2 regions of the Rhodococcus sp. NPDC058521 genome follow, and region 2 is predicted to be linked to the other one. Evidence: riboswitches for the same ligand, from Rfam matches in the RefSeq annotation. Region 2 holds a riboswitch; the other holds the start of a gene.
The links. Region 2 has a riboswitch for cobalamin ahead of ACFWO3_RS08705 (cobaltochelatase subunit CobN). Riboswitches for the same ligand answer to the same signal wherever they lie in the genome.
Positions count from the first base shown of each region.

Region 1: linked by a shared signal. The riboswitch ahead of ACFWO3_RS05615 (ABC transporter substrate-binding protein) and the one ahead of ACFWO3_RS08705 (cobaltochelatase subunit CobN) in region 2 are both predicted to bind cobalamin.

Region 1 covers NZ_JBHXNL010000002.1:285,101-296,968, reverse strand. The annotation lists gene ACFWO3_RS05635 (GtrA family protein) at 1-233, shown strand, start outside; gene ACFWO3_RS05630 (DoxX family protein) at 169-657, opposite strand; gene ACFWO3_RS05625 (DUF4188 domain-containing protein) at 659-1,135, opposite strand; gene ACFWO3_RS05620 (carboxymuconolactone decarboxylase family protein) at 1,295-1,750, shown strand; gene ACFWO3_RS05615 (ABC transporter substrate-binding protein) at 1,768-2,826, opposite strand; cobalamin riboswitch at 2,882-3,003, opposite strand; gene ACFWO3_RS05610 (lipase family protein) at 2,993-4,234, opposite strand; gene ACFWO3_RS05605 (Lsr2 family protein) at 4,441-4,788, shown strand; gene ACFWO3_RS05600 (amino acid permease) at 4,804-6,195, shown strand; gene ACFWO3_RS05595 (DUF222 domain-containing protein) at 6,290-7,609, opposite strand; gene ACFWO3_RS05590 (zinc transporter permease) at 7,779-7,940, shown strand; gene ACFWO3_RS05585 (YjbQ family protein) at 7,971-8,381, opposite strand; gene ACFWO3_RS05580 (VWA domain-containing protein) at 8,402-9,775, opposite strand; gene ACFWO3_RS05575 (AAA family ATPase) at 9,777-10,682, opposite strand; gene ACFWO3_RS05570 (thiamine pyrophosphate-dependent enzyme) at 10,775-11,868, shown strand, end outside.
Region 2 covers NZ_JBHXNL010000004.1:99,897-111,764, forward strand. The annotation lists gene ACFWO3_RS08665 (DUF5701 family protein) at 1-307, opposite strand, end outside; gene bla (class A beta-lactamase) at 327-1,283, opposite strand; gene ACFWO3_RS08675 (LysR family transcriptional regulator) at 1,469-2,353, shown strand; gene ACFWO3_RS08680 (serine hydrolase) at 2,350-3,252, shown strand; gene ACFWO3_RS08685 (Clp protease N-terminal domain-containing protein) at 3,304-4,044, shown strand; gene ACFWO3_RS08690 (precorrin-2 C(20)-methyltransferase) at 4,046-5,533, opposite strand; gene ACFWO3_RS08695 (precorrin-8X methylmutase) at 5,530-6,156, opposite strand; gene cobG (precorrin-3B synthase) at 6,200-7,333, opposite strand; cobalamin riboswitch at 7,340-7,492, shown strand; gene ACFWO3_RS08705 (cobaltochelatase subunit CobN) at 7,531-11,151, shown strand; gene ACFWO3_RS08710 (hypothetical protein) at 11,166-11,762, shown strand; gene ACFWO3_RS08715 (PPOX class F420-dependent oxidoreductase) at 11,762-11,868, shown strand, end outside.

The DNA.
Region 1 (11,868 bases), on a different contig from region 2:
GACGAACGACCTTCCATGCGGCCGGCCGTGTGCACTGGTTGACGGCTCAAGGCGAGGGCGGCGGTATCGCGTTGCTCGGAATGGCTTCGAGTACCGCCACCCTCGCGCTGGTCGGGATGGCTTTTCCTGCGGTCGCGGGTATCGTGCAGGCTGCTCTGGTCATCGCGGTCAGTGGAGCTGTGGGCGGAGTGCGCTTTCTTGCTCTGCGCCGCTGGGTCTTCCCCTTCGGCTGAGTGCGACGGCGACGGTCGCGCCCACGAATATCACCTGCATGATCGTGCGCGGAACCAGCGAGTCGAAGAACCCGACGGGGCCGTCGAGTGCCTTGAACACGTTCGCCGGAAACATGACCAACAACATGACGCACAGGCAGCCTGCGGCCAACGGTGCCGTGCGGTGGATCAGCAGGCCCACCGCCCCCGCGAGTTCCAGGATTCCTGTGATCGTGACCAGAAGGCCTGGGTTGGGAAGCGCGGGTGGCACCATCGCAATCAGCTCCTCACGCATTCCGACGAAGTGCACCACGCCGGTCAGGGTGAACATCGCGGCCAATCCGCCGCGAAGGGCGACAGGCCACGATTTGAAGCGATCGATACCGAGCGTGCCGAGTGCGGCCACCGCCAGCGTGACCAGAATCAGGGCGATCAGCGGTTCCATGTCAGTTCTCCGTTCGTAGTTCGGAGCGCTCGATACGCGCCCTGGCGTGGTTCGTTCCCTTGGACACAGGTACCCGGGTCGTGAACCGGGCCAGCCCGATCTCGGGGGTGTCCACATACACCGATTCCGCGCGGTCGACGACGTAGGTTTCGTGCCAGACACCCACCGCACCAGGTGTTTTAGCGGCGCGTCGATTGAATGCCGCCCACGCCGGGCGATGCTCGGCGGTGCGGTCGCTCGCGTAGGCGTAGAGCTTGTCGAGCGAATTCCAGTACTGGATGACGGTGGGATGAAGTCCCGTGAAAGTCATCCGGTATCCGAGGAATCCGTACTCCGGTTCCCGGGACAGCTCACGGAGCATGCGAGGCATCGCCACCAGCGCGGGGAGCCAGAGATCAGGCCTCCACCAGCGGTTCACCGTCATCCCGATGAGAAAGACGACGAGTTGGCCGTCGTGTGAATGCGTATGTCGTTGCATCTACCCTCCTTCGGAGTTGGATACTGCTACTATCCAAAGTATGGATAGTAGCAGTATCCAATGTCAAGGGCTTTCTTGCGGGTCTTTCGGCTGTCACGAAGTTGTGGGCCGCTCCGTCATAGGTGTGGCGAACGAAAACCACACACGAAGGAGACGGCGATGCAGGCACGAATGAAGAACCCGGTGATGGTTCTCCCCAAAGCGATGAAGGCGCTCTACGCGTTGAGCACGTCCACCGGCGACGTCGATCTACCGGAACGGACGGTGCATCTGATCCACCTGCGCGCGAGCCAGATCAACGGATGCGGAGTGTGTGTCGACATGCACGCAAAGGAAGCGCAGCAGGCCGGCGAGACCAACGAGCGACTCTTCGCGGTATCGGCCTGGCGCGAGGCGCCCTACTTCGACGACGCCGAGCGCGCTGCGCTCGCACTCACCGAGTGTGTGACCCGGCTGAGCGATCGCGCCGAACCGGTCCCCGACGACGTGTGGAGCGACGCCGCCGACGTCTACGACGAACAACAACTGTCCGCGCTACTCGTTCAGATCGCCGCGATCAACGCGTGGAACCGGCTCAACGCGAGCACGCGGCAGATTGCCGGCTCGGTGGGCTGAGACGGGTTCTGCAGGGATCAGGAGGGTGATCCCTGCAGCCCGGCCGACAGCTTCTCGATGGCAGCTACCTCGCGTATCCCGGGATCGAGTTCGGAACCGGTCAGAATCACGTAACGCCGGTCCGGTACTGCGGACATCTCCCGGGTCACCGGATTGGACTCGAGGAAGGCGATTTTGGTGTCGAGCGAGTCACCCTCCACTCGAGTGCGGCTGAGGTCGCCGAGAACCAGTACTTCGGGGTCGCGGTCCGCCACCGTCTCCCAACCGATCTCGGGCCAATCCTCGCTCGAATCCTCGAAAACGTTGGTGGCACCCACTTCGGATGCAAGCAGTCCGGGCGCGGAACAGCAGCCTGCCATGAACGGCTGGTCGATCCCGGAGAACCAGAAGGCGACGCTCGGGGACGGGGTGTCGCCCGCCAACGCATTCTTCGCCGCGTCCACTCGTGCCCGAAGTTGTTCCACCAGTTCTGCGCCGCGTTCCTGGACATCGAAGATCGCGGCCAGCTCGCGGATCTCCCGATAGAGAGTCTCGATGGTGAGTTTCTCGCTTCGTGTGACCGTGTCGCCCTCGACAGTCGCGCCGGTGCACACCGACGGCGATTGGTACGTATGGACGCCGAGTTGTTCGAACCGGGAGCGTTCGGCCACCACGCCACTCGTGAACGTATGTGCGCTTGCAGAGGTGACCAGGTCGGGTTCGGTATCCAGGACCGTTTCGAGAGAAGGGTCGTTGTCGGCAAGTCGCGGTACACGCTCGTTGGCGGCTGCGAGCTCGGGCAGAACCGGATCGAACCAGGTGGACGTGCCCACCATGCGGTCGGCAAGTCCGAGGGACAGAAGAATCTCGGTGGAACTCTGGTAGAGCGAGGCCGCGCGCTGCGGTGGCCCGTCGAACGTGACGGATTCGCCGCAGTTGTCGATGGTCAGTGGATATACCGTGTCGCCCGGCTGTTCGGAAAGGCTGGACGAGCCGGATTCAGGTTCGGGTGACGTTCCGCAACCCGCCAGAAGCGATGCTCCGAACAGGAGTGCCGTCGCGTGTGCGGCGCCCCGCCGGAGATGTGATGTGCGCACGAGAAGGGCGCCCTTCTGCTCTGGGCTCGTTCGCGGAGCTCGAGGTGGTTCGGGCCGCGTGTAGGCACGACCCGGCAAGTATTCGGACTCGGGCTTGGGCCCATCACCGTTGCGCGTCAGTTCCGGGTTCGCACCGGATTCCCTTGCTCGGTCGAAACTGACGATATCAGCAGGTGGCAGGTAGCGGCTCGCCCCGGAATCGAGCGTCCATCCAGTCCAAAGCGGGCACCAGCCCCAGGGCGGCCGCCGAGAGGTGGTCCGGACTCGGGGTGAGCGTCGTCTTCACGTACGTGCCGGCCTCGCAATAGCGTGCGGTGGTTCTGTCGATCGCGTCGACCGGGATCAAGACGTCGGTGGGGCTGTGCCATTCGAATATCGGTGTCTCGGGGACACCCGGATACAGCTCGAGGCTGTTCTCCTCGAGCACCTTCCAGGCGTCGGGGTCGTCCATGAAGTTCGGGTTGTCGGTGAGTTCGGCTGCATTCTTGCCGACTCCCCAGAACATGATCTCGTTCGTGCACCCGTTGTTGATCAATCCGCGTAGCCATCGGCCCTGATTGTTCAACTGGCTGCTCAGGTGGATGCGATCGGGATATTCGCGTTCGAGGCCGATCGCGGCAGCCATCGCGAGGCCGAATGCCGGGTGCGGATTGACGCCGAGGGCCTCGGCCATCGTGGTCAGGTTCATCGGAGTGCCGCCGTGGGCAGCACCCACGATGTCGAGTTCCGGTGCATATTTCGGGGCCAGAGCGGCCGCCCAGGCGGTGGCCATGCCGCCGCCGGAGTAGCCACCCAAGGCCACCTGGCTGTTCGTGACACCCAGCTCGGGAACCTTCTTCACGGCACGAATTCCGTCCAGGGTGATCTGACCGCCGAGCTTCGCCGCCCCGTACGCCATTCGTGGACCGAGATGATCCGGGAGTGCAACCGCCCATCCTCGGGCAAGCGCGATGTTGAGACCGGGGGCCTCACGAATCTGCGTGAAGGGGTCGCTGGTGTAGAGCTCGGTCGCGATCTTGCACTTGTGTCCGAGTGAATTGATGATGTGCTGATAGGACGCCAAAGGGCCGTCCGGCTGATGGTTCGGTGGCAACAAGTACGTGGTGTTGGCAGCGATCGGCAGCCCACGCGAATCCGTCGACCGGAACAGGACTTCCCATACCGCGCTGCCCGGGAAGTACAGGTTCGGGGGCATCTGTCGAATGTTCAGCACATCCCCCGGCGCTCGCTCCGCGAGGTCGGGTGGCGGCGCGTAGAACGGGTCCGGGTCCGGCGTCGGCAATCCGAGCACCGATGCGGGCGCCGTGTGTGGATCTTGGGCGGCCGCCGTCCCGGCGCCGGCAAAAGCCGCACCGAGCGTGACGCTCACAGCAAGCACGAGTAACGGACGAAGAACGCGTGAGACCATGGCCTACCCCACTGTTTTGCCTGATGGACACCGCTCACTATGCCAAGGTCGACGTACGCGCATGAGTGTTTCGCGCCGAATCGTGACAAACCGGACGGTCCGGTTTTTGTAGGTCGGGTGCGGTGAATGGCATCGCCGACTTTGCGGAATTGCTACAACTCGACGTAATCTTGTCATCGAGTTTTCACCGACGATTGGATTGATTCGTGGCAAGAAAAGTAATTGTTGAACTGGTGGATGATCTCGACGACACGCCCATCGAGTCCGGAGAAGGCGAACACATTGTTTTCGCCGTCAATGGAACCGAATATGAAATCGATCTGAACGACAAGAACGCGCAGGAATTCCACCGCAAGCTGGGCTACTACATCGAGCATGCGGCGAAGGTTGCAAGCGGCAAGAAGCGGACGGCCGGTTCGTCGACCTCATCCCCGCGCCGCAGCAGCGAACAGACCAAGGCGATCCGTCACTGGGCTGCCGCAAACGGCTATGAGGTGTCCTCGCGTGGCCGCATTCCCGCCGAGATCGAAGAGGCATTCAAAGCAGCTCACTGACTCGGTCACAGATACATGGACAACATTGACGCCGGCCCCTCGGTCGAGGGTGAATCGGCTGGACTTCGGCGTGGCCTGACGGCTCGGCACATTCGATTCATTGCACTCGGGTCCGCCATCGGCACAGGGCTTTTCTACGGTTCGGCAGAAGCGATCGACCGTGCCGGGCCCTCGGTACTTCTCGCATATCTGATCGGCGGCGCGGCCGTGTACATCGTGCTTCGTGCGCTGGGAGAAATGGCGGTCGCGAGCCCGGTCTCCGGATCGTTCGGTGAGTATGCGACAAGACATCTCGGCTCTTTGGCGGGGTTCACCACAGGGTGGACGTACACGTTCGAGATGGTGATCGTGTGCCTCGCCGACGTCACCGCGTTCGGCGTGTACATGGGCTTCTGGTTCCCCGACGTGCCGCGCTGGATCTGGGTGCTCGCGATCGTCTTCTTCATCGGTGCGGTGAACCTCCTCGGCGTGAAGACCTTCGGCGAACTCGAATTCTGGTTCACGCTGGTGAAAATCACAGCGATCATCGCGATGATCGTGGGCGGTGCCGCAATTATCGTCTTCGGATTCGGGATTCACGACACGGAAGTCGGTGTGTCCAATCTGTGGACGGACGGCGGGTTCTTTGCGACCGGAATCGGCGGATTCATAGCATGTTTCGCCATTGTCATGTTTTCCTTCGGTGGAACCGAGATCATCGGAATCACCGCGGGCGAAGCAGAAGACCCTGCTCGGACAATTCCTCGGGCCGTGAATACCGTTCCGGTGCGAATCATTTTGTTCTACGTGCTCACCCTCGCCGTCATCATGGCGATAAATCCGTGGCAGGAGATCGGCTCGGACGAAAGTCCGTTCGTCCAGATCTTCGACGGTCTCGGAATCGGTTCTGCCGCGACGGTCCTCAATATCGTGGTCATTACCGCCGCCCTGTCCGCAATCAACAGCGACATATTCGGTGCCGGCCGAATGATGTACGGAATGTCTTGCGCCGGTCAGGCTCCCGCAGTGATGCAGCGGGTCTCCCGCAACGGAGTTCCGTGGATGACCGTGGTGATCATGGCGGGAGCCCTGCTCGTCGGTGTGCTGCTCAACTACCTGATCCCCGACAAGGTCTTTCTGGTGATCGCGTCGATCGCTACCTTCGCGACGATCTTCGTATGGATCATGATCCTCCTGTCCCAGTTCCAGGCGCGGCGGCGCATGAGTGAACAGGAATCGACCGAGCTCGCCTTCCCCGTCCCGTTCTGGCCGTATGCACAGATCGCGGCGATCGTCTTCCTGGGCTTCGTGATCGGAGTGCTCGCCTTCGTGTCCGACACCCGGGTAGCACTCGTCGTCGGTGTCGCGTGGCTGGTGCTGCTCGCCGTGGCACACCGGGTCTGGGTTCGGCCCCGCGCGTCGGTCTAGCCTTCGCCGAGGAGATCGGGGAATACTCCTGATTCCCATGCCGTTTGGCGCCGCCTGGTGGTGGTTGGTGGGCGGCGCTGGTCGGTGGTGTGGGTCAGGCGGCGTCGGGTCCGGCCCTGGTGTGCTCGTGTCCGGTGCGGCGGTTCGACGGCAACACCGGTCGCTCACCCGGAAGTGGTGGGGGCAGGAACCACGGATACCGATCGTCGCCCATGATCACTTCCCACTGGGAGTGATGGATCAGGCGGTGATGAAACCTGCACAGCAACACCAGATTGTTCAGGTTGGTGGGTCCGTGATCGGCCCAGTGCACGATGTGATGACCTTCGCACCACGACACCGGTGCCCCACAGTTCGGGAACGCACACCCACCATCACGCACCGCGAGTGCGCGGCGTTGTTTCGCGGTCACCGTGCGGACCGTGGCCCCCACATCCAATGGGGCACCGTCCGGGTCGACGACCACCGCCGAGAGCAGACAATCACAGGCGAGCATGCGGGTGGTGGAGATCGTCAACGGACCCATCCACGACGCCCACCCCACATGATCATGTTCCGGATCGGACAGCAGATCCCGATGCGAGTCGGCGGCCGAGGAATCAGGAGCGGGTTTCGGATGCGAGGCAAGATCGGCCGCCTTCACCATCACCGACAGGTGCGGCTTCACACCACCCTCGGACGGGCCGGCCCCGGCAGCCAAATAGCGGCGGAGCAGTTCGGTGAACCCATCCGCCCGCCGCTTGGCCGGAGAACGCGAATCCTTGGTGCCGTCGGTGGCGGGGCGCGGCGCGCAGAGCCCGGACAACGCGGACAACAGCATTTCCCCGGATACCGCATCCAAATCGGCCTTCACCGCCACCCGACCGTTCAACGTCCGGCAGGCATGAAATTCGTTACGGTCGGTGTCCTCGGCCGGTGGTGGGGTGTCGGATTCGAAGATGCGTTCCAGTTTCGCGATCACCGCCCGCACCCCAGGTGCGGTCGCCAACGGTCCCCGTCCCGCCACCAACAGTGCGTCCACACACGCCGGTAAGGCATCGGCGGGCATTCCTGCCGGCGGGTTCTCGCAGAACCCGACGATCAGCCCCGCCACCGCGATCGACACCTCACCCGCATCCAACGCGGCACCCACCGACGGGTACTTCCCCAACACCGCACCCAACGCGATCAACCTGCCTGCGGCACCGACCTCGAGCAATGTGGTGTGCCCCAACCACATCTTCGTATTCCGATACCCCAGCACGTCCATCCGGCAGCGGGCATCGACCTCGGCCACCAACCGCACCCGCCGCGCCTCCAACACCGCGATCTGCGACGACACCTCGAGCACCGCATCACACAACACCCGATCCGCCAACCGCCACGCATCATCCGACGATGACTCCACCCCCGAGAAAACGTCCCCCGACCCCATGCACCCACTTTAGGTCGAACACCAGTTCGAGTCAATGGTTCGAGTCGAGGTTTCGAATGCTCCGAGTACTAGCCTCGGAATGATCTCGGGATCTACCCTCGAACCAGGAGATGAGCGGGGCCCTTCCGGCCGGCTCCAGTCGGTCGACTGCTCGTCGGAGGGACGAATCATGACCACTGCCGAACATCGCACGCACGAAGATCACACGCACGTCCACGGCTCGGACTGTGGCCATGAGGCGGTTCAGCACGGGGATCACGTGGACTACATTCACGACGGTCATCGACACGCAGCGCACGGCGATCATTACGACGAACACGGTGACGACTGACCGGCTTCCTCGCGACCGGGAAGGCCACGTTCAGCCAGGGAGGAAGCTGAACCTGACGTTGCGGACAGGGTTGTCCACGTTCGTGTCCACGAGACAGACGGACTGCCAGACTCCCGTGGCAGCTGTGCCGTCCAGGACGGGAATCGTGGCGTAAGGCGGAGCGAAAGCCGGGACAACGTGGTCGCGCCCGTGTCCAGGGGTACCGTGTTGGTGTCGCCATCTGCCGTCGCGCGGTAGTAGATCGTCGACCGCAGCGAGAAGGTCCTCGTCGCTGCCCGCCCCCGTCTCGATGACTGCGAGACCGGCAGTGGCATGCGGCACCCATACATGGAGCAGCCCGTTCCCCGCACCGGCATCCCCGAGGAACTTCTCGATGTCGGTGGTGAGATCGTGCACCACCGCCACGTTGCCCGTGCGAACCTCTATCTCGGTGCTGTACATGTAATCGACGGTAGCGCGGATCAGGTGGGTAGCAACCGGCCGACGACATCGGCAAGTTGGCGGACGGTCCCCGTCTCGTACATGGACACGACCTCGGCGTAGGTGTGTGCTGCGGAGTCGCCCGACGACCACGACCGCGCCGGCTCGGGATTGAGCCAGAAGATGTTCTTGGCGCGCGCCCGCATGGCTTGCAGTACTGCGACATTGGGATCTGCGTAGTTCGTTCGGGCGTCACCGAGTATCAACACCGAACTTCTGGGACCGATGGCGTCGAGATACTGCGCTCCGAACGCGGCGAACGCAGTTCCGTAATTGCTGCCACCGAAGCGCGCGACGTCGGTCTCGGCCACGACCCTGTCGGCGAAGCCCGCTGTCGGCGGCTCCCCGGGGCGAAAAATATGCGTGATCTCGTCGCACGAGTCCACGAAGCCGAAACTGCGCACCTTCGTGAACTGGTCCTGCATCGCTTGCACGAGCATCAGTGTGAACTCCGCGAACCCGGCAACGGAGCCGGACATGTCCGCGAGGATGATCAGGTCGGGACGCCCATGGCGGCGTGCCTGGAGGACCGGTCGCATCGGAATGCCGCCGGTGCCCATCGACTTGCGAACGGTACGGCGCATGTCGATTCGGCCGCGAGTGGCTTTGCGTCGGCGTGCCGAAACTCGCGTGGCAAGTGTCCGTGCGAGTGGGTAGACGAGCCTCCGCATCTCGGCCAGATCCCGCTGGTTCGCCGATAGAAAAGCCCGATCCTCCGTGCTCTCGCGCACCGCGCTCTTGGCGACCTTCTTCGCACCCCGTATGCGGGCCACTCGACGAAGTGCCTCGGCTTCCACGAGGGCTCTGAATTCGCCGGCCCGACGCTCTGCTTCGAGTGCGAACACTGCGTCTCTGGTGTCGTCCCCTGTCGAACCGCGCTGCGACTGTGCTTCTTTCGCGAGTTCGTCCGGGGACCCGAGTTTCTGAAATGTTTGATAGGCAGAGAACTGCGCTCGGCCCTCGCCTCTGCCCGATCCGGACGAGCCTTCGCCGCCGATCGCGCCCAGCGAGTCGAGGACTTGTTCTGCGAGTGTCGCAACACCATCCGTGTCCCCATCGGAAATTGCGTCGACAACCATCTCTCGGAGTTCGGTGACGTCTGTGGACGGGGGAAGCGGCACAGCCTCACCCCCGTCGTAGAACAGCGCGAATATTCGGTCGAAGACTTCGCGCTGACCGGGTCTGCGAAGGAGGGTGGCGGCCAGGCCGGACCGGAGGCGGTCTCGATCGGATTGGCCGAGGACCACCGTTGCTGCCGCAGCGTCGACCGTGTCGCTCGTGCCGATCTCCACGCCGTGCTCACGCAGGACGCCGACGAACTCGACGAGCTTCTCCGAGTTCACGTTGGTGGACACGCTACTTGCTGCCCCGCTTGTTGCCGAGATGCAGTTTCTCGGTTGCAGTTTCGTGATCGGACTTGTACTTGAGCAGTACGCCCATTGTCGATCTGACGACGGCGTCGCCGACCTCTCTGACTCCGAGTCCACGGAGGGTCCGTGCCCAGTCGACCGTTTCAGCGATGGACGGTGGTTTCCGGAGCTCGAGCTTTCGCAATGCGGACACCACTTCGACAGCGGAGGACGCCACGGTCTCGTCCAGCTCCGGAACTTTGGATCGTACGATCGCCAGCTCGAGTTCCGGTGTCGGAAAGTCGATATGGAGGAACAGGCACCGCCTCTTGAGGGCCTCGGACACCTCGCGGTTCGCGTTGGACGTGACCACCACGAAGGGGGTGCGTACCGCCTCGATGGTGCCGATCTCCGGAATGGTCAGCTGAAAGTCGCCGAGCACCTCGAGGAGGAGTCCTTCGATCTCCATATCGGCTTTGTCCAGCTCGTCGATCAGTAGCACGGTGGGTTCGTTGTTGCGTATCGCGGTCAGCAGCGGACGGGAGAGGAGAAACTCTTCGGTGAACACGTGGTCACGTGTGGCTTCCCACTCCGTTCCCTGTTCTGCGGTGATGCGCAGCAGCTGCTTGGCGTGGTTCCACTCGTACAGCGCCCGCGATTCGTCGATGCCCTCGTAACACTGCAGACGCACCAACTCGGACTTCGTGGCCGCCGCGATCGCCTTGGCCAGTTCGGTCTTGCCGACACCTGCCGGCCCCTCGATGAGAAGTGGTTTGTGCAGGTAGTCGGCGAGGAACACGGCCGTTGCGATGTCGAGTGACGGCAGGTATCCGACAGCGGACAGCCGGTCGTTCACCTCGTCCACCGAGGTGAACAGGGTGTCGGCGGTGGGCTCGCTCTGGTCGGTGCTCATAGCAGCATCGAGCGTATACCAGCGCACCGCGGGCGTTCGGGCGACAATGGCGAGCAGGAAACGTGGAGCGCGTCCGGAAGGAAGTGGTTCCCATGGCGGAACCGGTCGACGAGCACTTCCTCGAACGTGTCCGAGGCTTACCGTCCGAGGTCCTGCCCCGCCCGCCGCTCTCCCAGCCGGTGCGTGCCGGTTCGTCCCTGACCGTGGGTCGGTGCCTCGAGCTGTTCGACGACCAGGTGGACAGTCGTCATCTCGACCTGGCGGCACGTCGGTTGCGTGCGCAGGGCTCGGGGTACTACACGATCGGTTCGTCCGGGCACGAGGGCAACGTCGCGGTGGCGGCTGCGCTGCGTCCGACCGATCCCGCGTTGCTGCACTATCGATCCGGCGGGTTCTATCTGACCCGGGCCAGGCAGGTGGACGAAGGCGATCCGCTGCTCGATGTGCTGCTCGGAATCGTCGCCGCGTCGGACGATCCGATCTCGGGTGGCCGCCACAAGGTGTTCGGCCGCAAGGACATTGCGGTGATTCCACAGACCTCGACAATCGCCTCGCATCTTCCACGTTCGGTGGGTGTTGCGTTCGCGATTGCGCGGGCAGCGAAATTGGGGATACCGTCACCGTGGCCGCGTGATGCGTTGGCGGTGTGCAGTTTCGGGGATGCCTCGGCCAATCACTCGACGGCCACCGGCGCGATCAACGCGGCCGTCAACATCGCCTACCGAGGGATTGCACTTCCTCTGCTCTTGGTGTGCGAAGACAACGGGCTCGGTATCAGTGTCCCGACCCCGGAGGGCTGGATAGCCGAGTTGTATTCCGGTGTAGCCGGACTGAAGTACTTCACGGCCGACGGTGCGGATGTGGTGGGCACTTTCGACGAGGCGACGCGTGCGGCGGATTGGGTACGCGCGTATCGCAAACCCGCACTTCTGCACCTGCGTACGGTCCGCTTGATGGGTCATGCCGGTTCCGACGTGGAGTCTGCGTATCGCCACACCCAGGATGTCGCAGCAGACATGGCTCGCGATCCTGTGCTCGCGACGGCCCGCGCTCTGGTCGAAAAAGGTTGCCTCACAGTGTCCGAAGTGCTCGGTAGGTACGATTCGGCGCGGGAGGAAGTACGCGTTCGTGCGGAGACCGCGGCGGCGTGTTTCCCGCTCACGTCGGTCGCGCAGATCATGGCACC
Region 2 (11,868 bases):
GCGAAGTGTCCGGGATGTCGACCGATTCGATGGGGGCGAAGCTGTCGATATCCGTCATGTCGACGACGACGAAACCCGGCTTGCCGGCGTGCTCGATCAACGGGGCGATCGCTGCCCCCACCGCGCGGTCGGGATGAACAACGAGCAGCGCGCCGTCTCCGCGTTCGTTGGCCCGGGCGTAGTCACGTAGCTGGTCTTCGGCTATGTCGGCACTGGTGTGCACGTCCGCTCGGATCAACCGCTCCGCCTGGTCGATCAGTGGTGGCAATGTGTCCAGGAATGTGGTCGCGCTCGGGGCTTCGCTCATCGGACCATGATGCCTGAAGTCAGGATCCGAGGGCGTCGATCACCGCTGCGGCCGCCTCGGATATGACGCGATTGTTCGCCGGCTCGTCGGCGCGATTCGTCGTGCTGTCCGTGAGGATCACCAGGACGATCGGTTCACCGCTCGGTGACCACACGACTCCTGCATCGTTGGCCGTACCGAAGCTGCCGCCACCGGTCTTGTCGGCCGCGCTCCAGCCGGGCGGCAGTGCGGCACGGATGCGCTGCTCGGAAGTGGTGCTTTCCCGCATCCAGTCGACGAGTCGTTCGCGATCGGCGTCGAAGAGTCCGTCTCCGAGCAACAACTTCTCGTATCCGTCGGCCAGTTCGCCCGGAGTGGAGGTATCACGCGGATCTCCGCGCAGGGCCTCGTTGAGGTCGGTCTCCCACCGGTCCAGTCGAGTGGTGTCGTCGCCCATCTCGCGCGCGATCGCCGTCACCGCGGGTGGTCCGCCGATCTCCTCGAGCAGGTAGTTGCCCGCCGTGTTGTCGCTGTGTGTCAGTGCTGCCCGGGCGATCTGCGCGAGGGGCATGGACGTGCCGGCCGCGGGGCCGGTGACGGGCGAGTTCTCGACGACCTTGCCCGGTTCGATGGTCACGTGCTTGTCGAGGGACGTGGCTCCCGCCCTCGCTCGACGCAGCACCTCGGCTGCCGCGTAGGTCTTGAACGTCGAGCAGAGTGCGAACGATTCGTCTGCCCGATGTTCGTACGATTCACCGGTGACCGTGTTCACCGCCGCGATTCCGACGCGGGCGGACGCGCCGATTTCCAGATCCCCCATGACGGGGTCGAGATTGCGCTCGATGTCGGTACTGCGCTCGACCGAGGTCGTCGATTGGGCGGTGGCATTCGGAGCCTCGGTTGCGGACGAGTCGGCGGCGGCGCACCCTCCCAGAACGAGTGGGAGTGAAGCGGCGAGGGCAATGGCGGTACGAGCGGGTCGAAGTTTCCAGGTCATGCCGGACAATCTGGCCGCGGATGCTGTGATTCACAAATACGATTGCGTACGGGTTGTGAGTCGCAAACCGTATCGTCCCAGGTTCGCCGGGGTATGGATCGGTTCGAACCCGCGTTCGTCCGGAGTGTGCCGCGGGGCGGGATCGAAGCCGAACCCTCACCAGGTGCCTGGTTGAATGGCGTCCCATGGATCTGATCCGTCATCTGAACTTCTTTGTCGCGGTTGCCGAGGAAGGTCACTTCGGTCGTGCTGCGGAGCGGCTGGGGATGACCCAGCCGCCGTTGTCGCAAGGGATGCGCAGGCTCGAGCAGAAGGTGGGAACGGATCTCGTACATCGAGGACACCGGGGCGCTGTTCTGACCGAGGCAGGACGCGAACTCCTCCCACGCGCAAGGTTGTTGGTTGCCGATGCCGCGCGATTCGAGGACGAAGCGCGTCGCGTTGCCGGCGGCAGCGATTCCGGGATCAGGTTGGGAGTCACGGACACGGTTCCCGACGAAGCTGCGATGGCGTGTGTCAACGCATTGCGACACAGTGTGTCCGGCGCAGTGACTGCGGTATCGACCACTACGGACTCCACGAACCGATTGGTGGACTCCGTGGCCGGCGGGCTGTTGGATCTCGCCGTCGTCGACCATCCGGCTCTGTTGACAGGGCTCGAATGTGGCCCCGTCCTCACGCTGCGGCGGTGGCTCCTTGCTCCGGCTGATCACCCCGTCGTCGAGGCGGAGCGGCCGCATCTGCGGATGTTGCGCGGACTGGCCTTCGCGTCCCGTTCGCGTTCGGACAATCCGCCCGCACACGACCTGCTGATCGACCTTCTGCGCACCAAAGGTCTCGACCCCGAGGTGCGGATCGCGAAGAACGCACGCGATCTCCTGGGTCGAATCGCTGCCGGTGAGTGTTTCGGTGTCACGGCGGCGCGGCCCGCCGCGGTACCCGGGGTTGCGTGGGTCGATCTGCTCCGCGAAGAACTCGCGTTGCGAACACGCATCGTGTGGCGGCGCGATCACGAACCGGCTGCTGCGGTGCGGGCGTTGGACCGAGTCATGTTGGCGGCGAACCGATGACCACCGACACGGAGAAACGTATTCGGGACGTTTTCGCCGATGCGGGGTGCGTGGGGCACCTGCATGCGCGGCGAGTCGGTGGACGCGACGACGTAGAGGTGTCGGTAGGCGCAGACGATCTGGTCGTGTTGGCCTCGGTGTACAAATTTCCGCTCATGCTCGCGCTCTGCGAGGCGTTCGACGCCGGAGAAACCGATCCGCGCGACACGGTGAGAATCGAACCCGCGTATTGCACGCCGGGGCCGACCGGGGTGTCGTTATTCAGAGATGCGGTCACGCTCAGTTGGCGAGATCTCGCCACGTCCATGATGACCGTGTCCGACAACGCCGCAGCCGATCTGGTGCTCGGCCTTGTCGGTGTGGACCGTGTCGAGTCGTTGTTGGCCGGTCTCGGTCTCACGAAGACCAGAGTGGTCGGTGGCACCGCAGACGTTCATCGCAGATTGGTGATCGACGCGAAAGCGCACACGACTGCAGAAGCATTCGCGGCACTGGCCAACAACGACGAAGCGTGGACCGTATCCGCATACGACCCGTCCTACGTGAGTGCGACGACTCCGCGGGAGATGACGACTCTGCTCGATGCGGTGTGGACCGATCGGATCCTGTCACCCGAACGCGCAGCGTTCGTGCGGGAGGTGATGGCTGCGCAGGTCTGGTCACACCGCATTCGGTCGGGGTTTCCGTACACGGACGTCGTGGTGGCGGGTAAGACCGGCACCATCGGCGCAATCCGTAACGAGGTTGCGGTGGTTAGCTTTCCGGGTGAGATTCCGGTTGTGGTCTCCGTGTTCACTCGGGCGGCGAGGGCGGATCCGATGCTGCCTGTGGTCGACGATGCCATTGGGCGAGCGGCCAGGATCGCGGTGACCGAGCTGCGGACGGGCCGCTTGAACTGAGGCCGTCAACCAAGGGTTGACGAAGGCGATTCGTCAACTTATGGTTGACGCATGGAAACAGTGAAGATGACCCACAACGTCCGACTCGACGAACTCATCGACGGCATCAAGAACGGTCACCCCGATACCCTGGACCAACTGTCCGACGCCGTGTTGCTGGCCGAGCATCTCGGCGAGGTTGCCGACCATCTGATCGGGCACTTCGTCGATCAGGCCCGCCGATCCGGCGCCTCGTGGACCGATATCGGAAAGAGCATGGGGGTGAGCAAGCAGGCGGCGCAGAAACGGTTCGTTCCCAAAGGGCCGAGTGGTGAATCGGATCTCGATCCGAACGAGGGTTTCAACCGGTTCACCCCGCGCGCCCGCGGCGTCGTGGTTGCGGCGCAGAACGAGGCGCGCAGCGCGAGCAACGACGTCATCACTCCCGAACACCTGATTCTCGGATTGCTCGCGGATCCAGCAGGGCTGGGCGCGCGCGCCATCGTGGAGTTGGGTGTCGGACTCGAAGATGTGCGACGCGCGGCAACCGAGACGAAGCCCGCTGCCGCGGAGGACGTTCCCGCGCTGATCCCGTTCGACGGTGCGTCCAAGAAGGTCCTCGAACTGACGTTCCGGGAAGCGTTGCGGCTGGGCCACAACTACGTCGGCACGGAGCACGTCCTTCTCGCGTTGCTCGAGCACGAGGACGGCAACGGAGTGCTCTCGGGTCTGGGAATCGAGAAGGAGGCAGCCGAGGCGAAATTGCTGACCGCCTTGCAGGCCGTCGTCGACTCGATGAAGAACGCCGAATAGCTCAGTTCGGGTAACGACGGGGCGTGAACACCCTTCGGCCGTCGGCGTGTTCGCGCACCGTCGTCGTCGAAGAGCCGACGATCAGCAGGCAACGCATGTCGACGTCGGCCGGATCGAGATCGGCGAGACGCACCACCCGAACGCTTTCCTCGGCACCGGCCACGTCTCGCCCGATGATCACCGGAGTGTCGGGGGAGCGGTGCTCGAGAACCAGGTCGCGCATGGCAGCCACCTGCCACGTGCGTGACTTCGACGCAGGGTTGTAGACCGCAAAGGCCATGTCGGCCCCGGCGACCGCGGAAATTCGTCGTGCAACGATGTCCCACGGCTTCAGGCGGTCGGACAGCGACAGCACCGCATAATCGTGGCCGAGCGGTGCGCCGACCCGGCTCGCCACGGCGTTGGCCGCGGTCATCCCGGGGACGATTCGGACGGGCACGTCTCGCCACTGCTCGTCCGCGGCGACCTCGAGCACGGCCGCGGCCATCGCGAACACCCCGGGGTCTCCAGACGACACGACCGCTACCGTTGCCCCGTTCTTCGCGAGATCCAATGCCATGGCGGCCCGTTCGGCCTCGACGCGGTTGTCGCTGGCATGGCGGCGCTGCCCCGGTCGGTGGGGGACGCGATCGACGTACGGGCCGTAGCCCACGAGATCGGTGGCACGAGAGAGCTCCTGGGCCGCTTCGGATGTCGTCCATCTCTGGTCGCCCGGGCCGAGACCGACCACGACCACCTCTCCGACGTCGACCACTCCCTGTCGGGGCCGACTGTTGGAGGGGCTGGGGACGACGGCGATGGAGAAGTACGGAACCTCGTCGTCCGAGACCTGCGCGGCGGAAGTGACACGTTCCCGCGAGGTACTGGCGCGCTCGACGTATCGGGCTTCGTCGATTCGCCCCGAATCGGTGAGTGCCCGGCGGACGTTCGGGTAGGTGCGCCCCAGCTTGAGGATCGCGGCCGCGTCGGTTTCCCTGAGGCGACGGGTGAGCTCCGCCTCGGGAAGAGTGCCTGGCAACACCGTGAGGATTTCCTCGCCCTCGACGAGCGGGGTGCCCATCGTCGCGGACGCGGCGCTGATCGACGTGACTCCCGGCACGATCTCGGAATCGAAGCGGGTTGCGAGCCGCTTGTGCATGTGCATGTAGGAGCTGTAGAACAGCGGATCGCCAGCTGCGAGCAGTGCGACGTCACGTCCCGCCTCGAGGTGGGCGGCAAGTGTCGAGGCCGCTTCTTCGTAGAATTCGTCCATGGCGCCCTGATAGCCGCCGGGATGGTCCACGGTTTCGGTGGTTACCGGATACACGAGGTGTTCTTCGATCTGGCCTTCGCGCATGTAGGGCGCGGCCACGCCGCGAGAGATGCTCCTGCCGTGCCGTGCGCTGTGAAACGCCACCACGTCGGCTTCCCCGATCACTCGGGCGGCTTTGACGGTGACCAGTTCCGGGTCACCCGGGCCGATGCCGACACCCCATATTTTCCCGGTCATTCGATCTCGCTCGCGATCGCGTTGACGGCAGCTGCAGTGATGGCGCTGCCTCCGCGGCGTCCGCGTACCAGGAGGTGGCCCAGTGCGGCGGGATGTGCGATCAGTGCTTCCTTCGATTCGGCGGCACCGATGAATCCCACCGGACCGCCCACCACCGCGGCGGGCCGAGGCGCGCCGGCTTCGATCATGTCGAGCAGGTGGAACAGTGCCGTCGGTGCGTTTCCGATGGCGACGACTGCGCCGCCGAGCTTGTCGCCCCACAATTCGAGCGCTGCGGCCGACCGGGTGTTGCCCATCTTCTCGGCAAGGGCCGGCACCCGTGGATCCCGAAGGGTGCAGAGCACCTCGTTGTCGGCGGGAAGACGCGTGCGGGTGACACCTGCCGCGACCATGTCGGCATCACAGAGAACGGGTGCGCCGGCCTTCATCGCAGTGCGTGCAGCGTCGATCACGCCGGGAGTGAACGAGATGTCGTCGACGAGATCGACCTGCCCGCTCGCGTGAATCATCCGTACGACGGCCTGGGAGACGGAACCGGAAAACCGGTCGAGTGCGGCCTCCGCGCGAATCGTGGCGAACGACTGGCGGTATATCTCCGCACCGTCGCGGATGTACTCGGTCATGGGTTAGACGATAGAGGTGGATGAGTGGGCGGTCGCACCGTGGTCACGTTGCCTGATGGAGATATCCGTCCGCGGTGGCGACGACGTCGGTGACGGTGGAGCGGGGGCGGCCGCACAACCGGTCGCAGCCCGACCAGTGCTGATTCCCGACGATCGGTACTTCGCCACGTTCGAGTGCTGCCCGGGCATCGGTGCGGACGTCCGCCAACGCCTTTGCGCATCCCGGCCGGCCGGTGCATGCACTGATGTGAAGCCAGGGGGAGTTCTCGTCGAAGATCAGGCCCATCGGTGCCAGGACACGGACGACCTGTTCGGCCATGTGCTCGGTGAGATCGCACAGCAGAAGGGTTTTCCACGGGGTGATGATCACCGGTCGTTCGACGGCAGCGAGGAACTCTGCGAGGCGCGCATCGAGAATGCCGAAGGGCAGACCGCCCCCGAGGGTGACGAACCCATCGTCCTGGTCCAGCCATCCGATCGGGGGAGGCGACTCGGCGGGAGCGGGCAACGGGTCGGTTGTGGTGGACAGGTCGAGCCGCTCGAGGACACGGTCGATTCCGTCGGGGACTTCGGCGAGCCGCCACTCCGTTCGGCGAACCGCCTGGAAAGCATGTGCCGATTCGATCAGCGCAGCGACGGCCTCGGAAGGATGCAGGCGCACCCCGGTGTCGCGTCCGGCGAGTAGCAACGCCGATTCGGTGTTCGTCGTTGCGTGAACACCGAAATCTGCTGCCAGTGGCGTCACGTCACCACGGCCGTCGTCCAGAGTGAAGAGCGTCCGCCCCGGTAGACCCGACAACGCGGGCGCGTCGCACAATGCTCGATCCAACTGCTGGACCAGGTCACGAATGTCGGCCTGTCCGCCGACGCGACCACTGAGCGGCGACGCGAGGATGTTCCTGACCCGTTCGTGGCTCGGAGACGGCAACAATCCCGCCGCTGCGATGCGGTCGGCGAACGCGGCGGGGTCGGAGACAGCTCGCAGCTGAACATTGCCTCGCGTGGTCAACTCCAGTTCGCCGTTGCCCCACCGGGCCGCGGACTCGGAGAGCGTCTGGATCTGCGCAGAAGTGAGAACTCCACCAGGCAACCGGACGCGCGCCAGGTTGCCGTCCGCCGCTTCGTGAACCTGCAAGGCGCCAGGGCAGGCGTCGGGGCGGGAGCGCGGTCGGGGCATGGTCACAGGTTACTGCGCGACCCCGGTAGCATCACGATCACTTGCGACCGCAGGCGAGGAAACCGGTGCGAATCCGGTGCGGTCGCGCCACTGTGTACCCGGCAGATCGAGAACGGTTCGTCGGGCAGCCAGACCCTCGCCTGCGGGCCACTCGACCCATGCCACGGGGCGCGACACCCCCAAGGAAGGCTTCATCCGTGATTCTGCTGCTCTCGACGTCCGACACCGACCTGCTCAGTGCCCGCGCCAGCGGAGCGGAGTATCGGTGGGCGAACCCCGCCCGGCTGTTGGTGGACGAAGATCTCCCCGCGCTGCTGGACGGCGTCGACGTCGTCGTGGTCCGCATTCTCGGTGGACGGCGGGCCTGGGAGGAAGGTCTCGACGCGGTCGTCGCGTCCGGGATTCCGGTGGTTGCGCTCGGCGGCGAGCACGCGCCCGACGCGGAGCTCATGGAGCATTCGACGGTCGCGGTGGGTGTCGCCGCAGAAGCGCACAACTACCTTGCCGAGGGCGGCTCCGAGAATCTGGCGCAGCTGTACAACTTCCTGTCCGACACGGTGCTGCTGACGGGGCACGGCTTCGAGCCGCCGGTTCACCTGCCGAGTTGGGGCCACCTTTCCTCTGTGAGTGGTTGGCGAGTCCAGGGACTCGCAAACCACTCACAGCCGAAGGTGGCGGTTCTGTACTACCGTGCGCAGCATCTCGCAGGGAACACGCGTTACGTCGAGGCGCTGTGCGAGGCGATCACCGCCGCCGGCGCTGATCCGATGCCGATCTACTGCGCGTCGCTGCGAACCGCGGAACCCGAACTTCTGGAAACTCTCGCGCAGGCGGATGCCCTCGTGGTGACGGTTCTAGCTGCGGGCGGCACCAAGCCCGCCACTGTCGGTGCCGGGGGCGACGACGAGGCGTGGGACGTTGCCGAACTTGCCGCACTCGACGTTCCGATTCTGCAGGGTCTGTGCCTGACGAGCAGTCGTGCCACGTGGGAGGCGAACGACGACGGACTGTCGCCGCTCGACGTTGCCACCCAGGTTGCCGTCCCCGAGTTCGACGGGCGCCTCATCACGGTTCCCTTCTCGTTCAAGGAGATCGACGAGGACGGGCTGTCGACCTACGTTCCCGACACCGAACGGGCCGCGCGTGTGGCCGGTATCGCGGTCCGGCACGCCAAGTTGAGGACCATTCCCGCACCGCAGCGTCGGATCGCGCTGATGTTGTCCGCCTACCCGACAAAGCACGCTCGAATCGGTAACGCAGTCGGCCTCGACACCCCGGCGAGCGCAATCGCTCTGCTGTCCGAAATGCGCGCTGCCGGATACGACCTCGGACCGGAGAGCGGAGCCGAAGCGATTCCAGGCCTCGCAGACAGGGACGGCGATGCGCTGATACACGCGCTGATCGCGGCCGGCGGGCAGGACCCGGACTGGCTGACCGCCGAGCAACTCGAAGGCAATCCGATCCGCATCTCCGCCGCCCGGTATCGCGAATGGTTCGCCACGTTGCCTGCGGATCTGCGCGAGGGAATAGAGGAGCACTGGGGACCGGCCCCGGGAGACCTGTTCGTCGATCGCTCCGTCGACAAGGACGGCGAGATCGTCATCGCCGCAATGCAGTTCGGCAACCTCGTTCTGATGGTGCAGCCGCCACGTGGTTTCGGTGAGCGCCCGGTCGCGATCTACCACGATCCGGATCTGCCACCGAGCCACCACTACCTTGCCGCGTACCGCTGGATCGCCGCGGCCGCGGAGGACGGCGGCTTCGGCGCAGACGCCGTAGTCCACCTGGGCAAACACGGCAATCTCGAATGGTTGCCCGGCAAGACCCTCGGCATGTCCGCCACCTGCGGCACCGATGCAGCTCTCGCAGATCTGCCGCTGATCTACCCGTTCCTCGTCAACGACCCGGGGGAGGGGACACAGGCGAAACGCCGGGCGCATGCGACGCTCGTCGATCATCTGATCCCGCCGATGGCGCGTGCGGAGAGCTATGGGGACATCTCACGCCTCGAACAACTTCTCGACGAGCACGCGAACATCTCGGCGCTCGACCCGTCCAAGCTGCCGGCCATTCGGCAGCAGATCTGGACGCTGATGCGGGCCGCGAAGATGGACCACGACCTCGGACTCGAGGAGCGCCCCGACGAAGACGTGTTCGACGACATGTTGCTGCACGTCGACGGTTGGTTGTGCGAGATCAAGGACGTTCAGATCCGTGACGGATTGCACGTGCTGGGGCAGGCCCCCGTCGGCGATGCGGAGGTCGAACTGGTGTTGGCGATGCTTCGGGCACGTCAGATGTGGGGTGGCGAGAAGAGCGTTCCCGGCCTCCGAGAGGCCCTCGGACTCAGCGAGGAGGGTGACGAGGCACGGGGTCGCGTCGACGAGGTGGAGAAGGCGGCCTTCGACCTCGTGAAAGGCATGTTCGACAAGGACTGGGATCCGGACGCCGCGGATGTCCTCACAAGCGATCCGACGGTCGCGAAGATCTTGAAGTTCGCTGCCACCGAGGTGGTTCCCCGACTTCGGCAGACCGACAACGAGGTCGCACAGGTGCTGCACGCTCTGAACGGTGGGTTCATCGCAGCCGGACCGAGCGGCTCGCCGCTGCGTGGCCTGATCAACGTGCTCCCGACCGGCCGCAACTTCTATTCCGTCGATCCGAAGGCCGTCCCTTCACGGCTCGCGTGGGAAACCGGTCAGGCGATGGCAGATTCGCTGCTCGACCGCTACCGGCGTGATCACGGTCGGTGGCCAACTTCGGTAGGGCTGTCTGTCTGGGGCACGTCGGCGATGCGGACGTCCGGTGACGACATCGCAGAAGTCTTCGCGCTGCTCGGTGTGCGCCCGGTGTGGGACGAGGCCAGTCGCCGCGTCGTGAACCTCGAGGTGATCGGCCTCGAGGAACTCGGCCGCCCGCGCATCGACGTCACAGTCCGTATCAGTGGGTTCTTCCGCGATGCGTTTCCGCACGTGCTCGCGATGCTCGACGATGCCGTACAACTCGTGGCCGCCCTGGACGAGCCGGCCGAACACAACTTCGTTCGTGCCCACGCACAGGCGGACCTCGCGGAACACGGCGACGAAAGGCGCGCCACCACTCGCATTTTCGGATCCAAACCGGGTACGTACGGCGCCGGTCTGCTGCAGTTGATCGATTCGAAGACCTGGCGGGGCGACCAGGATCTGGCGGAGGTCTACACGACCTGGGGTGGCTTCGCCTACGGCCGCGGCCTCGACGGTGTCCCGGCGGCAGACGACATGCGTGCCGCGTACAAGCGGATCACGGTGGCGGCGAAGAACACCGACACACGTGAGCACGACATCGCCGACGCCGACGACTACTTCCAGTACCACGGTGGCATGGTGGCGACTGTCCGGGCGCTCACCGGACAGTCGCCCGAGGCGTACATCGGCGACAGTACGAGGCCGGAATCGGTGAGGACTCGAACACTGTCGGAGGAGACGTCCCGCGTCTTCCGGGCCCGTGTGGTCAATCCACGCTGGCTCGAGGCGATGCGCCGACACGGTTACAAGGGTGCGTTCGAGATGGCGGCGACCGTCGACTATCTGTTCGGGTACGACGCGACGACCAATGTGGTGGCCGACTGGATGTACGAGAAGCTGGCCGAGTCCTACGTGCTCGACGAAACCAATCGCGAGTTCATGGAGAAATCGAACCCGTGGGCGTTGCACGGGATCGCCGAACGCCTGCTCGAGGCGGCGGAGCGGCAACTGTGGGAGGCTCCCGAGCAGAGCACTCTCGACGGACTTCGGCAGGTGTATCTCGAGACCGAAGGCGAACTCGAGGGCGACTGACATACGCTCGGGGCATGGCACTCGTCTATAACGCCGAACTCCAGCCGTCGAAGCTCGATCTCATCGCGTCTTGGCTGCCGTCGCAGGACTGGTACGGGTCGGGAGAACATCCGGAGCTCGAGCAGCTGGCCAGCTACCGTTTCGACGACCCCGACGGTGAAGTGGGTATCGAAACCCATCTGCTGAGGGACGGGGAGGGCTCACTGTTCCAGGTGCCGCTCACGTACCGCAGTGCGCCGTTGACCGGGGCGGACGACGCCCTCGTCGGAACCATGCAGCATTCGGTTCTGGGGGAGCGATGGGTGTACGACGCCGTGCATGATCCCGTGTACGTGTCGGTCGTCGCTTCGGTGATCGCGTCGGGCGGTACCGAGGCGGACCAGTTCCGCCACACCGACACCGGGCCCCAGCCGATGGAGAACACCGCGCACGTCGTGGGTTCGGGCGACCCTGTAGACGGGAAGGCAGGATCGGTGGAGTTGGTGCGTCGCCCCGCCACCGATGGTCGCGTTTCGCAGAGCCCGCGCATCGACGGTTGGTGGGACGGACAGCCGAACCGGGTCACCCTGCTGTCGTGGTCGCAGGCCGCAGCGCAGTCTGGAATCGCGTGATGAGCACAGAATTCGACAAGGTCGCATCCGCGAAATACGTGCTGCTCACGACCTTTCGCAAGGACGGAAGTCCGGTCGCAACGCCGCTGTGGGCAGCGGCAGAGGG